One region of the Cryobacterium roopkundense genome, then DNA from elsewhere that is predicted to be linked to it. Evidence: predicted binding sites of a transcription regulator. Region 1 holds the regulator's gene; the other holds the start of a gene.
What was found. Region 1 encodes LexA, which represses DNA repair genes until DNA is damaged. Its sites were predicted from a motif close to TCGAACANNTGTTCGA; they were not measured.

Region 1 (4,345 bases):
GCTCGATTCACTGGTCTCGCGCTGCAGGTGGGCGTCGCGCGGCGCGGCCGCAGGTGAAGAAGAACTCATGTGCCTAGTTTATTCGGCTTCAGCCCCGGTCGCCCGACCGAGCCGTTCCAGTGCCTCCACGAAGGCGGTGGTCTCGGCTCGCGTGCCGGCCGTCACCCGGAGGTGACCGGGGATTCCAATGTCGCGGATGAGAATGCCCTCGGCGAGGAGCGCCTCAAAGGTGGCGTGCGGGTCGGCGACGCCACCGAAGAGAACGAAGTTACTGCCGCTCTCGTGCGGGGCGTACCCGAGTCGCGTCAGCTCCTGTACCAGGCGGTCGCGCTGTCCGCGGATGTCATCGACCATCGCGAGCATCTCGTCGGTGTGCGCGAGCGCGGCGTTCGCGGCCGCCTGGGTGAGGGCAGACAGGTGGTACGGCAGGCGCACCAGGCGCAGCGCATCCGTCACGGCCGGGTCCGCTGCGAGGTATCCCACGCGGGCCCCGGCAAAGGCGAACGCCTTGCTCATGGTGCGAGACACGAGCAGGCGCTCGCGCCCGGGGAGAAGGCTAAGGGCGCTCGGGGTGCCAACCGGGCCGAACTCGGCATAGGCCTCATCGACGACGACGATCCCGGTACTCGCCTCGTAGACGGCGGCAATCGTGTCGAGGGACAGCGGTGTGCCGGTGGGGTTGTTTGGAGAACACAGAAAGACGAGGTCGGGGTTGGTGCGGGTGACCCACGCGACGGCGGTGTCGGGCGACAACCGATAGTCGGCGTCTCGATCGCCCGCGACCCACTCGGTTCCGGTGCCGGAGGCGAGTATAGAGTACATCGAATACGTGGGTACGAACCCGAGCAGCGACCGGCCCGGACCCCCGAAAGCCTGCAACACCTGCTGAAGCACCTCATTGGATCCGTTGCCGGCCCATATATTATTCGCAGTGAGGCCATGCCCGAGGTAGCCGGCGAGCCGTTCGCGGAGTTCGGTGAATTCCCGGTCCGGATATCGGTTCACGGTCTGCACGGCCTGCGCAAGCGCACGCACGATATCCACGGCTACCGGCTCGGGAATCGGGTGGGTGTTCTCGTTCACGTTGAGCGCAACGGGCACGTGAAGTTGCGGGGCTCCGTAGGGAACCTGACCACGAAGGTCGTCGCGCAGGGGAAGATCGCTGAGAAGAGTCACTCTTCCATGCTAGAGCCGAAGCGCGGCACTAGTAGCCGGTTGGCAGCGCCAGACGCTGCCCCGGCTGCACGGAGTCGCCCGGCATCTGGTTGAGACTCATGATCTCGACGATGACATCGCGAGGGTCCTTGGACGGTGCGATGTTTTGGGCCACGTCCCACAGCGACTCCCCGGCAGCGACAGTGACGTACGTGAACGACACGAGCTCCGTCTGCAACGGGCCGGTTGCCGGGCCAGCACCAGCGGCGAACGCGCCGCCCCCATTGAGCGCCAACACTATAGCGGCGGCCACGACGGGCGCCGCCACGAGCGCCATGATGACGCCCCGTCCGCGGCGAGTCAGTCGAAGCTTTGTTGTGGTGAGAGTTGCACTCATGTCGAACCTCCAGGTGTTGGTCGTGCAGTTCCGTACCCGCCCCTCGGCCGGGAGGGCCGGGTACGAAACTATGTTCCGAATGTATCTTCGAATATTCGAACAATCAACCCTTTTCAAGACTTTTTCCATAAATTGATCGCGACATGATCGAATAGATGTTTGTCTAGGACGTTCAAACTGGATAAAGTTTCGATAGAGAAGATGTTCATTTCACACTTCACCAGACACCACCGACATTCCCGATCAACGGCCGAGATTTCAGGCCGCATCGGGACCGACTCGAGGAGCGACAACGTGACGACAGACACCAGCGGTTCCCGCGAAAAGGGCGGCACCAGACGCCGCAAAAGCCTGAGCGAGCGACAGCTCGCCATCCTCGACGTGATCCAGAGATCGGTCAGCCAGCGCGGGTACCCGCCGAGCATGCGCGAGATCGGGGATGCGGTCGGTCTCGCCTCGTTGTCGAGCGTGACCCACCAGCTCAACCAACTGGAGCTGAGCGGCTACCTCCGCCGCGATCCGAATCGTCCCCGCGCCCTTGAGGTGCTCATCGAGGTACCCCGTGCCGCCGAGGACCCGGCAGCGCGCGAGGGAGAGAGCTTCCACAGCCCGGTACAGGTCGGCGACGCGGCGATGGTTCCCCTCGTCGGTCGGATTGCCGCCGGCGTGCCCATCATGGCCGAGCAGCAGATCGACGAGATCTTTCCCCTTCCCCGCCAGCTCGTAGGCAAGGGCGAACTGTTCATGCTCAAAGTCATCGGTGAGTCCATGATCGACGCGGCAATCTGCGACGGTGACTGGGTGGTCATTCGCCAGCAAAAAACAGCGGAGAACGGCGAAATCGTGGCCGCAATGCTCGACGGCGAGGCGACCGTGAAGGTCTTCCGCCAGCGAGACGGGCACACGTGGCTACTTCCCCGCAACACGAATTTCGAGCCGATCGTCGGGGACTTCGCTGAAATCCTCGGCAAGGTTGTGGCGGTACTCCGTTCCGTCTGAGCCCCCCACAGGCGAGTTCAACTCGCATCGCTCCGACTGACCCACGAAAGGGGACTTGTTACATCCGGCTAACATCTCGGCTTTTCTTGGATTGAACTGGCTCGTTTGGCTTTCAGGTCACGTATGGTCGCTACTAGCCGTTGAACACTGAGCTTGCGTAGTCCGTGAACCGTGGCGTGCACATCGCACCATACCCCGGGGGAAGCATGACGGAGACAACCTCACCGAATAGTCCGACAGCGGATGGTCCGACAGCGGGTGGTCCGACAGCGGGTGGTCCGACAGCGGACCGTTCAGCCACCAGCGACGCCGAGTCGGCCAGGCCTGCTCACTATAAACGGTTCTATCTGTCGGTCACCACGAAGTTCGTGATCGCCGTCACCTTTGCAGTCCTGTGGACAAGCGTGGCCGTGTGGTTGTCTCAGCCCTGGATCAAAGACCTGACAGAGTCATTCGGAGCGCCCGTGGCGTGGATAATCGTGTCCCTCGTGGCCTATCTACCCGGGTACGTTGTCGCTCTGATGGCCATGTCTCTCATTCTCGATCGCCAGCCGCCCCTGCGTGTGCTGAATCCGACCAGCCCGCTCACGATCATCGTGGCCGCCCGCAACGAAATGACCGGGATCGCGGAGACCATGCGCTGTATCGGTCGCACGGACTACGCGGGCCCCGTGACGGTGATTCTTGCGGACAACGGCTCGACGGACGACACTGCCCGATTCGCCGAACTCGCTGCGGTTGAGATGGGCATGGACCTTCTGATCGTGAGGGAGGAACGCCCCGGAAAGTCCCACGCTCTAAACACGGCTCTCGAGCACGTCACCACGACATACGTCATCACCGTCGACGCCGACACGCTGCTGCACCGCGACGCACTGCGTCGATTGATCTCCAGACTCGAATCTGCGCCACAGAACACGGTGGCCGTGGCCGGAACGGTCCTTGTTCGCAATTCGCGCACGAACCTTCTCACCCGCATGCAGGAGTGGGATTACTACCTCGGTATCGCTGGCGTCAAGCGCATGCAGGGGCTGTACCAGTCCACCCTCGTGGCTCAGGGCGCCTTCTCGGTCTACCTTGCCGACAGCGTGCGCGGGATCGGCGGGTGGCCCGATGCCATCGGGGAGGACATCGTGATGACGTGGAAACTCCTCGAACAGGGCGACCGGGTGATCTTCGAACCCACCGCCGTCGCGTTCACCGATGCCCCCGACGCTGTGAAGCACTTCATGCGCCAGCGCTCACGCTGGGCACGGGGAATGCTCGAAGGCCTTCGCGCGGTGCCGCCGTGGCGCCAAACGAGACGATTGGCCGGAATGATCGCCGGCATCAACCTCTTGATCCCGCTGCTCGACATCGGCTACGCCCTCATCTGGCTCCCCGGACTGCTGATCTTCGTCTTCCTCGGAGATCCGACAATCGTGTCGATCTGGGCGCTGACCGTGATCCCCGCGACGCTCATCATCTACGGCGGCCTGCGTCGCTACCAACGTCTGCGCGTCTTCGGGCCGCTCGGCCTGTTCGTGCGCAAGAACCTGCGCGGCTATCTGTCGTTCCTCCTCTTCTACCAGGTCTTCTGCTCGGTCGCCTCCCTCGTGGGCTACGCGCAGTTCATCGGGGGAACCGCCCGCCGCTGGAAATAGCGGTGGCTCCCCTGGCGCATCCTCAGGCCGTGACGGACGCGTCGATGCGCTCGCGAACGATTCGCGTCGCCTCCAGCATGTTCTGCAGGGACTCCACAGTCTCCGTGTAGCCGCGGGTCTTGAGACCACAGTCCGGGTTCACCCAGACCTG
Region 2 (4,345 bases), 2.2 Mb from region 1:
ACCCCGGCCCGACCCGTGTACGAGTCACCGATGAAGGCGACCTTCGTGCGCTCGGGTGGAGCCGTGGCTGTTGGCGTGCTGGCTGGCGGGAGCACGTACGACGACGCGGGCGGCGGGCCGCTGAGCGCCAGAACTGTGAGACCGAGGGCGGCGACTGTCGTGAGCCCCACTATTCCGAGCTTGATCCTGCGCGTTCTCGTGGACTCCGGACCATTGCGTGCACTGCGTTTCTTCCCCCATGACATGCGTTCGAGCCTAGGATTTTTCCGCGCCGGGATGGCCCATTTATACCCCCCAATGGGAGTGCCCATGGAACAAACACCTGCGAAATGAGGCGCCACGGGCGTGGCTTCTGCACCCATGCCGGCGGTGCGAACGGATGCCGCGGCATCCGCTCTGAGACGAGGGCAACCTGGGCGCTCAACCGGGCTGCGGCGCGGCCTCTCGCCCCGAAGTGGACCTTCTCACTCGCCACCGCGCCCATTCCCAGCACGCGACCACGGTCACCACGGCGAGGAGCTGCGATGCCGGGCTGTGAGGATGCAGAACGATGAAGCTCGGCACAATCACCGCAACGCTCGCTTGGATGATGTACGAGTCGAGGCTGCGTTGGCCGATGAGCTCGATGGGCCGCACCACGGCGCGGGGAGTGACCGGCAGCACGATCTCGACGGCGGCGTACAGAAACGCGAGCGTGGCATACGCCACCGCAATTCGCAGAACGGTGACGTCGATCTTGTCGAAGAGCTCGGGGGCCAACCTCCCCGCCAGCAGCACCACGCCACCCACGGGAAGATAAGCGACTAGGAGCGCCCAGCGCCACCGGCGGAGGAAGTGATCCGCGCCCAGTCGCTCCCAGTGCCACCCGAGCACGAGTGCCGAGATGAACAGGAGCTGCCACATCGCCCAGTTAGCCCCGCGGGTTTCGCCGTCGAATGCCACGAACGATGTGTACTCGCGACAGGCGATGCCGAGACCATAAACGGCGCCGGATGCTGCCAGCACCTCGACCCACCGGCCACGCTTCAATAGCCAATACGCCCCCATGGCGAGGAGCAGGAACACCACGTAGAGCCGGAGCACGCTGCCGGCGGGTGGCGCCAGAGACATGGTGATTGCACTGAATGTGAGTTCGGCGAGGCCTCGCCCCTCTGTCGGCGGCACGTTCGCGTGCGTTCGGGTACCCAGCAGGAGCAGCGCTAGGCCGAGCAGCACGATGGCCGACTGGGCCAGGTAGATCAATGCCACCCGGGCCAGCGTTGCGCACTGGATGCGCCGCAGCTGCACACGATGAACGCTGCGGCTCTGCACTATCCCGAGCACGAGGCCGGAGAGCAGCACGAAGCCGGAGGCCCCGTCGAACTGCGGGAAGACGTGCGTGGCACGGGCGATGAGAGATCCCGCCGCGAGGTGCCCGGTGATCATGCTGACGATGCAGTACCCGCGGATGATGTCGAGTGCCGGTATGCGCGCGGATGCGCCCCTGGCAGTGTGATGCCGATCCCCCAGCGCATTTTTCCGCGCCAAATTGTGTTCCCCCATTTGGCGACCCTACCGCGTCGCGGTCGCGCGGCGGGGGCCACGTTCACGCGTCCCCCGCTCTCGCTGGTCGAGGCGCGACGAAGGAGCGATCGAGACCACGCGACCCGACTCTCAGACTCGGCTCACCCGATCTCGAGACACGCCGTAGACGGCGTTCCTCGACCAGCGGAAAGGGGCTGCGCCTCTCTCCGCGGGATGGCGGGGCTCAGAGTGCGTAGAGTTCCTTGCGCGCGGCATCCACTCCGGTCCACGAGACGTGCGACAGGTCGGGGTAGATCGTGTTGTGGTTGATGCCCTCTTCTGAATCGAGCAGGTCTCGGAGCCGCGCCTTCCAACCGGCGGGAATTCGAATCGACCAGCCGAGGGCTGGCCAGGACGTGTCGGGGTTGGCCTTCCGTTTCAGGAAGCCAATCGTGAGCATGCTCACGTCTTGCAGCTCGGCGGCGTTGAGCGCTTGGCCGTCGAGGTTCACGTTGAGGTCGCTATAGGACCGAGTCACGCCGCCCACCAGGAACCGACCGCGCTGCGCGCTCATGCGTGCATCGAGGGGCCGGTCCTCGACCAGTTTCACGGCCTGGGTCCACGTGGATGTCGATTGCTGCACACCGCGCGCATTGTTGGCCCACGGGAGTTCCGTGGGCTTTGACAGCGAGGTCTCGTCCTCGCCGGTGAGGGTGAGAATGAAATATCGTCCATCAGTGGCGTCGTTGCCTTCGACGGCGAAGTACAGGGCTTCCAACGGCCGGTCGCTGACATCAATCATGCGTGTGGGCGCTCCGTGATGCTGAAGCAGCATCAGGAGTTCACCCTGAGTCATGCCGCGGCCCAGGCCGCGGTTCTGCATCTCGAGGATCACCGACTTCTCCAACTGCGCCAGCATGCCCTCGGTGATGGTCTCATCGGTTTCGGCGCGCATGAAGCGATGCAGGGAGGCCGACAACCCGTATTTGTGGTTGCTCTGCCCCCGAAAGAGAAGCGGTGCTGCGGACGTCTGCTGCCGCATGGCAGTGGGCGTTGGCTGCTGGCCGGTGATGAATTTCTGCTCCGCTTGGAGCATCTCAAAGAACGCTTCGGGCTGCAGGTACGTGGCGGGATGCATCTTGTTCAGCTCGCGGGAGCTAAAGAGGGCCTCGGCAGTAATCGTCGTGCGTGGTGTCGACATGAATATCCTTTGCTGGCGGCTGTTCGTGATGAACAGCATCTGCTTCGCGCGCAGTCCCCCCGACCGCCCGCCCCATGGAGGTTCTCGTTCGTTCGGCGCCACGCACGCCTGACTCCATTCAAACGGTTTCAGGTCTGCGAAAGATGCTGAGCGGTCTCTTTTTGGGCCCCCACTTCGGGAGGAACCTTGCGGTAGAGGGCTTGGGCCTGCCTGGCGTGGAGGGCATGGCGCATCGGGCCCGAAATTGGAAGAAGAAAGGTTCTATTTTGAAGACAGTTAACATGAGTTATCCTCGCTTTTGTGTTCGAGTGGTGGGAGAATAGAGGCATGTCAACGATGCAGAAGTCAGGTTCCGAGGTGATCGCCCTACTGGAGAGGGCAGACGCCTCGGTAGCTGCTGCGTTGTCGGAGGTGAATTATCAGCAGTTCACGGGGGATGAGGCGCTGGCCGTGATGGCGGCGGTGGAGAAGCTGGGGCGCCGGGCAGACGGGGCCAGGGTGGCGTCGGCGACAGATGTGGCGGCGCGGGCCGATTCGGCCCTGGGCCACGAGTCCCTGGCGTACAAGAACGGATGTCGCGGTAAGTACGAGCTGATCACCGCCGTCACGAGGGTGTCGGGTTCGGAGGCGAAGCGGCGGATGCGGCTCGGCGGCTTGATCAGTGGGGCCGCGACCGCCGCGAGCGGGCTGCTCGGGCAGGAGATCCCGGTGCAGCACCCGGCCGTCGCAGAAGGGCTCGCGTCGGGAGAATTGGGGGTCGATGCGGCGGAGGTGATCGTGACGGCCCTCGAACCGCTGTCGCGGCGGGTTGCTCCGGAGGTTGTGGATCGGGTGGAGCGGGCGCTGGTGGCGTCGGCGACGGGAGCGATCACGCCCGAGACGGAGGGACTGCCGGGGGCGGGGATCGCATTCTCCGCCGACCTCATCCGGGCGCAGGCCCACGAATGGGAAGCCCGCCTCGACCCCGACGGCGCCGCCCCCAGTGACGATGCGACGGCGGCGAAGAGCACCGTCGGGTTCGGCCGGTTGAAGGCCGGGCTGTATCCGTTGCGGGGCGCGGTGACGCCGGAACTCAAGGGCATCATGGACGGTATCTTCAACACCTTCCTCTCCGCCCACGCCGCTCCCGCGTTCCCCAGCGAGGAACAGCAGGCACTGATCGAAGCCGGAGAACTGATTCCCGGGGCTGAAGAGTTCGACGACCCGCGCACCGGCGGTGAGAAGCGAGCGGACGTTCTCCGGGGGGTGTTCGAAGCTAAGGCGCGCGACGCGAAGACACCCACTATGGGAGGCGCGGCGCCGGTGGTGATGGTGCACGTGAACGCCAAAGACCTCAAGAGCGGGCAGGGTGTCGGGTGGGTCGACGGGGTCGAGGCGCCGATCTCACTGCGAAACGTGCGGCAGAAGATGTGCGCCGGCGGGTATCAGAACGTGATCATCGGGGAGAACGGGGAGGTACTGCGCCTCGGTGAGAAGAAGAGGTTCTTCACCCCCGCCCAGCGGCGGGCGATCGCCGCCCGCGACGGCGGATGCGTCATACCGGGGTGCACGGTAGCGGCGGCGTGGTGCGAAGTGCATCACATCATCCCGTGGCAACACCACGGAAAGACAGACATAGACAACGGAACTTTGCTCTGCTGG

Region 2: a site for LexA is predicted at 2,953-2,968, ahead of BJ997_RS14755 (HNH endonuclease signature motif containing protein). Genes of this name have one in related genera too.

What each region holds. Positions count from the first base shown of each region.
Region 1 is NZ_JACHBQ010000001.1:962,176-966,520, reverse strand. It holds gene hisB (imidazoleglycerol-phosphate dehydratase HisB) at 1-69, opposite strand, end outside; gene BJ997_RS04540 (histidinol-phosphate transaminase) at 79-1,176, opposite strand; gene BJ997_RS04535 (LysM peptidoglycan-binding domain-containing protein) at 1,205-1,552, opposite strand; gene lexA (transcriptional repressor LexA) at 1,847-2,551, shown strand; gene BJ997_RS04525 (glycosyltransferase family 2 protein) at 2,758-4,194, shown strand; gene metE (5-methyltetrahydropteroyltriglutamate--homocysteine S-methyltransferase) at 4,217-4,345, opposite strand, start outside.
Region 2 is NZ_JACHBQ010000001.1:3,157,766-3,162,110, forward strand. It holds gene BJ997_RS14740 (SGNH/GDSL hydrolase family protein) at 1-245, opposite strand, end outside; gene opgC (OpgC domain-containing protein) at 421-1,542, opposite strand; gene BJ997_RS14750 (FRG domain-containing protein) at 1,748-2,704, opposite strand; gene BJ997_RS14755 (HNH endonuclease signature motif containing protein) at 3,032-4,345, shown strand, end outside.